Regions from separate parts of the Cryobacterium sp. Hh7 genome, predicted to be linked through region 2. Evidence: riboswitches for the same ligand, from Rfam matches in the RefSeq annotation. Region 2 holds a riboswitch; the other holds the start of a gene.
What was found. A riboswitch is a leader RNA that binds a small molecule or an ion and turns the genes downstream of it on or off. The one in region 2 is predicted to bind thiamine pyrophosphate.
Positions count from the first base shown of each region.

Region 1 (3,521 bases), on a different contig from region 2:
CGGCACGGATGGACTGCGGCATGGGCTGCTCGTTTCAGGTTGTGACACGACCGTAACATCAACCCAGCGCGGGCCGCGGACCCCGGGTTCGCGAGAACATCTCCGGCAGATCGAGAAGCGGATGCCGCCCGCCCGCGAGATCACGCGGCAGCCGCGTCAGCTGAAGAGAAACGGCCGGAGTTGTGCACGGGGGATGACTCTGTGTCGGCCGGTAGTGGAGAGGCGGGGGATCGGGTTAGGGTTTTTCGGTGGGTAGACAGGACGGCAGTGGGCGGCAGGTGTCGGCGGGCGACGTCGACGACCGTTCGGCGACCGTGCTGCACGTCGACCTCGACGCGTTCTTCGTGTCGGTCGAGTTGCTGTCGCACCCCGAATTCGTCAACCTGCCCGTGATCGTCGGCCACCGCGGCGGCCGGTCGGTCGTCACTGCGGCCAACTACATCGCCCGCAAATACGGCGTGAACTCGGCTATGCCGATGGCGCTCGCGCTGCGGCAATGCCCGAATGCAATCGTGCTCGAGCCGCACATAGGGCTCTATCGGGACTTTTCCAGCCGGGTCATGAGCATTTTCGATGACGTGACCCCGCTGGTGGAACGGCTCGGCATCGACGAGGCCTTCCTCGACGTGGCCGGCGCAACCAACCTGTTTGGCTCACCGGCCGTGATCGGCGAACTCATTCGCGCCCGGGTGTTCGCCGAGACCGGGCTGGTCTGCTCGGTGGGCGCGGCCTCTACCAAGTTCGTCGCCAAACTTGCCTCCGGCCTGGCCAAACCGAACGGACTGCTCGTCGTTCCCGCCGAGGATACGGTCGAGTTTCTGCATCCGCTGCCCGTCGCGGCGCTGTGGGGCGTCGGGGCCGCCACCGAGCAGGCGCTGAGCAGACTCGGCCTGAAATTGATCGGCGACATCGCACACACGCCGCTGGACGTACTGCGCACAGCGCTGGGGGAGGCATCCGGTCAGAAACTGTTCGAGCTGTCCTGGGGTCGTGATCCGCGCGCGGTGACGCTCGAGCGGGAGGAGAAGAGCATCGGCCACGAGGTGACCTTTGAACACGATGTGACGGATATCGACCGGTTACGCAGCGAATTGCTGCGGCAGTGTGACCTCGTTGCCGTGCGGCTGCGGCGGGGCGATCTCGTGGCCAGGCGGGTCGCCCTCAAGCTGCGCTACACCGACTTCAGTACGGTGACCCGGTCGCGCACCCTCGCCGAACCCAGCAATGTGGGCCGGCGCATCTACGAGGAAGCGGTGGCGGCGTTCGACCTGCTGGCGGCCTCCGGCATTCGGGTGCGTCTGATCGGGGTGCGTGCGGAGCAGCTCGGCACGGCATCGGGATCGGTCGGACTCTGGGACCCGGACGAAGACTGGCGGGGCGCGGAGCTGGCCGTGGACACCGTGACCGAACGATTCGGAGCGGGAACCGTGCGCCCGGCCTCGCACTTCACACCTCGCCCCTGAAGTCTCAGTCACGCTAACCTGATGGCATGACCAGCCTCCCGGAAAAACTCGCAGAAACGTTCCGTTCCGCCGGTGTGAAGTCGGCGTACGGTGACCCTGTACAGATCGATGGCGTCACCCTGGTACCCGTCGCGCTCGCCTATTACGGCTTTGGCGGCGGTGATGCCGGTGAGGGCGGGGCCGGGTCCGGCGGGGGAGGAGGCGGCGTTTCGCTGCCGATCGGCGCGTACGTCAAGTCGGGCGGTACAGCCCGGTTCGAGCCGAACGTCATCGCCCTGCTCGCCGTCGGTGTGCCGTTCCTCATCGTCGCCGGCCGCGCCTTGGCCCGGGTGATCCGAGCCCTAAAGAAGTAGTCGCTTTCTGCACGGGGCCCGGGCCCGGAAACCGGGCCCATGATAGATCATGGGCCCACGGAGCTAAGGTGGGCCCGGGCGAGTGTGGCGCAACCGCCGCGCGGCGCGCGGACGGCGCGGGCGACGCGCGAAGCGTCGCCGCGCCCAGCGCGGCACTCTTGGGCGCAGCCAGGCCGGAAAGTGCCAGGGGCCGCTCACCGGCAGACCCTGCGCAATTCGCCGCCGCCGTAGAACGAACCGGCGCATGAGCAGCAGGTACAGGGCCGCCAAAACGAGCAGAATGCCGATGCTCATGTCGTGATCCCCATGTCGTCAGTCTAAGCGGGGCACTATACTTGACCACGATCACGGGAGTCCGGTAAACCGGGCTGAGAGGAAGCTGACCAAGCTTCGACCGTCGAACCTGATCTGGATCATGCCAGCGCAGGGAGGCTTCTCAATCCCGTGCCCTGTATTCACCTACGGAAAGGGCACGAAACAGTGCACGCTACAACGAGTTCACTCAAGCAATCCGCTCCGGCGGGAGCCACGAAGCGCAACTTTCGCTGGCGCGTCGTCGACATCGTCGTTGCCAGCGTCATCGGCGTCGCGAGCGGTGTCATCTTCCTCGTCTGGAATCAGGCGAGCAACCCCCTGAGCGGTCTACTTTCGCCGCTGCTGCCGGGCCTATCGGCTCTCCTGGGCGGAGGCTGGCTGTTCGCTGGCGTGCTCGGCGGTCTCATCATTCGCAAACCCGGGGCCGCGCTGTACACGGAGCTCCTTGCCGCCGTCGTTTCCACGCTGATCGGCAACCAATGGGGACCACTGACTCTGGTGTCTGGCCTGGTGCAGGGTCTTGGCGCCGAGCTTGTCTTCGCTCTGTTCCTCTACACGAACTATCGTCTCTACGTCGTGTTGTTGGCGGGCGCTGGGGCCGGACTTGCCATGGCCATCAACGACCTGGTGCTGTGGTATCCCGGTTCAGCGAGCGCATTCGCGACGATTTATATCGTGAGCGCGATTATTTCGGGCGTCGTTATCGCCGGGCTCCTGTCCTGGTTCGCTGCGCGCGGCCTGGCTCGCACGGGCGCGCTCAACCGCTTCGCGGCGGGTCGCATCGCCGGTCGAACCGCGATCTAGGCGAGCGGATGCTGGTGGGCGCGACGCGGGGAGGCGCATCCGTCGACGCCCGCGACTGGGGTTGGCGCCATTCCGGTCGGCGGCGCTGGGCGGTGAGCGAGCTGTCCCTCCGCATCGAGCCTGGCGAGCGGATTCTCCTGCTCGGTGCATCCGGTTCGGGAAAATCGACGCTGCTGCACGCGCTGGCTGGCGTGCTCGGCGGCGACGAAGAGGGCGAGCAACGCGGTACTCTGCGCGTGAACGGCACCGAGCCTGGCAACGCCAGGGGTCAGGTCGGCCTGGTCCTCCAGGACCCCGACTCGCAGGTAATTCTCGCTCGCGTCGGCGATGATGTCGCCTTCGGTTGCGAAAATATCGGCGTGCCGCGCGAGGAAATTTGGCGGCGCGTACAGGATGCCCTCGAGATGGTCGGCCTCGACGTCCCCGTTGACCACCCGACGTCCGCCTTGTCGGGCGGCCAAAAACAGCGTCTTGCTCTCGCCGGAGTGTTGGCCATGCAGCCGGGTCTGCTGCTCCTCGACGAGCCGACGGCAAATCTCGATCCGGTCGGCGTGCGGGAGGTGCGCGAGTCCGTCGCCCGCGTTCT
Region 1 covers NZ_SOHG01000012.1:123,017-126,537, forward strand. Annotated here, with positions in the region: gene E3T43_RS01950 (FadR/GntR family transcriptional regulator) at 1-22, opposite strand, end outside; gene dinB (DNA polymerase IV) at 249-1,463, shown strand; gene E3T43_RS01960 (hypothetical protein) at 1,490-1,816, shown strand; TPP riboswitch at 2,154-2,263, shown strand; gene E3T43_RS01965 (ECF transporter S component) at 2,297-2,935, shown strand; gene E3T43_RS01970 (ABC transporter ATP-binding protein) at 2,944-3,521, shown strand, end outside.
Region 1: linked by a shared signal. The riboswitch ahead of E3T43_RS01965 (ECF transporter S component) and the one ahead of E3T43_RS09230 (YkoF family thiamine/hydroxymethylpyrimidine-binding protein) in region 2 are both predicted to bind thiamine pyrophosphate.

Region 2 (3,521 bases):
AATGCGGAATGACGCCGGTGATGGTCTGCAACAGGGTGGATTTGCCCGAACCGGAGGCGCCGAACACGATGAGCTGCTCGCCCGGCGCGAGGCGCACCGACACGTCGCTGAGCACGGCCTCGGGCCGACGCGGGAATCGCACCGACACGTCCTGCAGTGTCAGGATGTCGGTCTCAGGCACGGGCGAGGCGATCGCGGCCGATCGCGAAATTGTCGACGACGCCGGTTTTGTCGAGGGCATCGACGATGAGTTTGGCCAGCAGCCCGCCGAGAATCACGCCGGAGATCAGCTGAATCGCGAGGCGCAGCAGAAAGATCTCCTGGCCGTACCAGCCGGAGCGAAATGCCGAGTAGAAGAACACCAGCCCGGCGCCGAGCAGCCCCGAAAGTGCGTAGGTCAGCCAGCTGTAGTTGCGGTAGCGAGTGAGGGCGAACGGAATCTCGCTGCCGGCGCCTTGAATGGCGGCGGCGACGAAGAGCAGCGGCCCGACCATGGAGCCCAGAAAGACGACCTCGATCACCGACGCGATAACCTCCGCAAAGATGCCGGCGAACGGCCGTCGCACGATGGCGATCGCGATCGGGGCGACGAGCAGCCAGGAGCCGAGCAGAAAGTGCTGCGCGAGGTCGCCGGCCGGACCCATCGCGATCGACAGGGCGGTCCAGGCCTGCACGAATATCCAGTACAGAAAGCCGAACACGACACCGAGCACGACGACAAGCACGAGGTCTTTGAGGCTCCAGTGCCTTTTCTCGGCGGATGCTGTGGGCATGGCTGTTTCCTTCTGGTCGGCGTCAGGACGCATGGGAGTTCAGGCTCGGGCTGTTGAGGGACAGGATCGCGTGCGTCGCCACGTGCTGCACCGTTCGGCCGGCCACGATCCAGCCGGCGGCGATGACCTGCAGCACGAGGGCGAGGTCGCCCTCGAGCCGGGTGACGAAGTGCTCGCTGTGTACCGTGAGCCCGGAGGCCTTGGCGCTCTCGATCGCGGCGTAGATGTCGCGCATGTGATCGGCGGAAGCAGAACCGGTGCCGTCATCCAGTGGATACAGTGCCCATTCTGCGACGGCGTGTACGCCGGTGGGCGTGAGGTTCACGACCTCGGCGAACAGCCCGCCGGTGGGCGGCAGCGTGCAGGTGACTTCGCCGGGGCATCCTCGGGAGAATTGCACGGTTGCCGTGACGTGGGCTCCGCTGCGGCTCGCGCCGGCGACGACCTGGCTGACGTAGCGCAGCAGGTCGGGTTCGGCGCCGGACAGGTAGGTGCTGACGACGCCGGTTTGAAGTGCGATCCCGGTCGAATCTGCCTGCTGGAGTGCGTCGAGAATGACGGCGGCGTAGTCGTCGCGCATGACGGCGAGGGTGAGGCGCGCGCCAATGCCGAATTCCGCCGGTGTGGCTGTGAAGGGGGTTTCTGGAATGATCGTGCCCATTTCTTTCGTGGGGGCACGGGAAAGACGAGTCAGCCTCCCTGCGCTGGCATGATCCAGATCAGGTTCGACGGTCGAAGCCTCTGCAGCTTCCTCTCAGCCCGATTAATCGGACTCCCGTGTTGATACAACGAAAGTATGGCATGCCCGTGGCTGCCTGATCCTCGAGTAGACAGTCTGGCTAACTAGTGAGACTATGTAGTCATGCAACCGAAAACCTGGCCAGCCGAGTGGATGCGCGCCGCCCTTGGCCTCTGCGTGCTCCGCACGCTGGCGCCCGGCCCGACCTACGGCTACGCGATCGCATCGGCGCTCGAATCCGCCGGCTTCGGCGCCATCAAGGGTGGCACGCTCTATCCGCTGCTCACGCGCTTCGAAGCCGCCGGCTGGATCGCCGCCGAATGGCGACCGGGCGCCGGGGGACCTGGCCGCAAGTACTTCTCGCTCACCGACGACGGACGGCAGGAGCTCGAAGACCAAGCCGCCCACTGGCAACTCTTCTCCACCACCGTGCACGACCATCTGCAGAAAGGGCCGGCCGAATCATGATGACCAGCAACCCGCGCGATCCCGACAACGGAAGCACCGACATCCGCTCTAAAGTGACCGACGACGCCACCTGGTTCGACGAGTTCACCATCGAACTGCGGCTGCTCGGCGTGCGCGGCGACGCAATCGGAGATGCGCTGGCCAGCGCTCGGGAGTTTCGCGCCGATTCCGGCACGAGCGCCCTGGAGTGCTTCGGCAGCCCCAAGCGCTACGCGGCCGAGCTGGGCCTGCCGACCATCCCGCTGCGCCGAGTGAACCGTGGGGGTTTGCTGGCCGGTCTCGGAGCGTTCGGACTCTTCGGCTTCCTGCTTTCCGCCCTCCCGCTCGTGCATGGTACGGCGGTGAAGATCGACCTGAAAACACTCGCGGTGTTCGTTGCCGCAGTCGTCGTGATCGTGCTCGTGCCGACATTTCTCAAGGCGCTCGCACGCCTGCGCTTGCGCGCCTGGATGGTCGTGGTCGCGGCGCTATTGGGTCTCGGCACCTCTCTTGGCCTCGGGCTGTGGAGCAGCTCGAGAGTGCTCTATACCGTGCCCGCCCTGCCAATCGTGATCGTCTCCGCGCTGCTCGTGCTCGTTCCGGCGATCTGGAGTCAGGCGAGCCATTCCCTGAGTGACGACGCGATTGTCGACCCGGGCGGGTCGCCCGAATTCCGGCCGTCGTTCTCGACGCGCCTGTTCCTCGGCGTGGTCACCTGGTCGATGGTGGCTGCGTCGATCGTGGTCTGGCTGTTCGTGCTGTTCGGCGAGCCGCTCGAGCGCTAATCGGCCGTGGCCACGGCTCTCGCCCTCGAACCGTGAGTTTGACCCCGGCGCGGCCGCCGAGCCGTGAGTTTGACCCCGATTCCGGCGCGGTTTGGGGTCGAAACTCACGGCTCGACGTCAGAAACTCACGGGTCGGCGAAAAAAAATGGGCAAAGTACGAGCTCAGGGATACCCGACAAACCAGAGCAGCACGATCGCGACCGGCTGCAGCGCGATCGACCCGGCCAGCAGGGTGCGCCGCAGCGGCTTCGACCGGGCGATCGCTGGGTCGCCGAGCAGCGGAGGGAGCGGCAGCAGCAGCCGAAACAGGCTCTGCTGCGGCAAAATCACGGCCACCAGGTAAAGCCCGTAGCTCGCCGAGTACGCCACGATTTCCGGTCGAGGCGGATGCAGCGCCCGCCGCGACAACCACCACCCAAACCCCGCCGCGAGCAGCAGAACCAGCACAATTCCGACCACGCCGAGGTACTCAAACGCCATCAGAAACCACGGCGTGAGCGGCACAAGCTCGACCCGGCCGACGAAGCCGGTCCACCACGACAACTCTGCAGCCGCGAAATAGCCCAGATCAGCAGCACGATCCTCCACGGCGGCAGCCGGTCGAGGCGGGGGCGGAGCGCGCTCAGTCGCTGCGCCCCGCCCCGCCGCCGTTCGTCTTCGCCGCAGACTATCCGCCTCTAGCAGCAGCGTCCCTGCGGGTTCGCATCCTGACGGTCGGTCTGGTCGCGCCAGAATTCCCGCTCTGTCATGAGCGGATGCGGCGCGCGGCCCACGCCC
Region 2 covers NZ_SOHG01000026.1:44,272-47,792, forward strand. Annotated here, with positions in the region: gene E3T43_RS09220 (ABC transporter ATP-binding protein) at 1-181, opposite strand, end outside; gene E3T43_RS09225 (ECF transporter S component) at 174-773, opposite strand; gene E3T43_RS09230 (YkoF family thiamine/hydroxymethylpyrimidine-binding protein) at 796-1,434, opposite strand; TPP riboswitch at 1,452-1,562, opposite strand; gene E3T43_RS09235 (PadR family transcriptional regulator) at 1,636-1,980, shown strand; gene E3T43_RS09240 (hypothetical protein) at 1,977-2,744, shown strand; gene E3T43_RS09245 (hypothetical protein) at 2,907-3,332, opposite strand; gene E3T43_RS09250 (YbdD/YjiX family protein) at 3,422-3,521, opposite strand, start outside.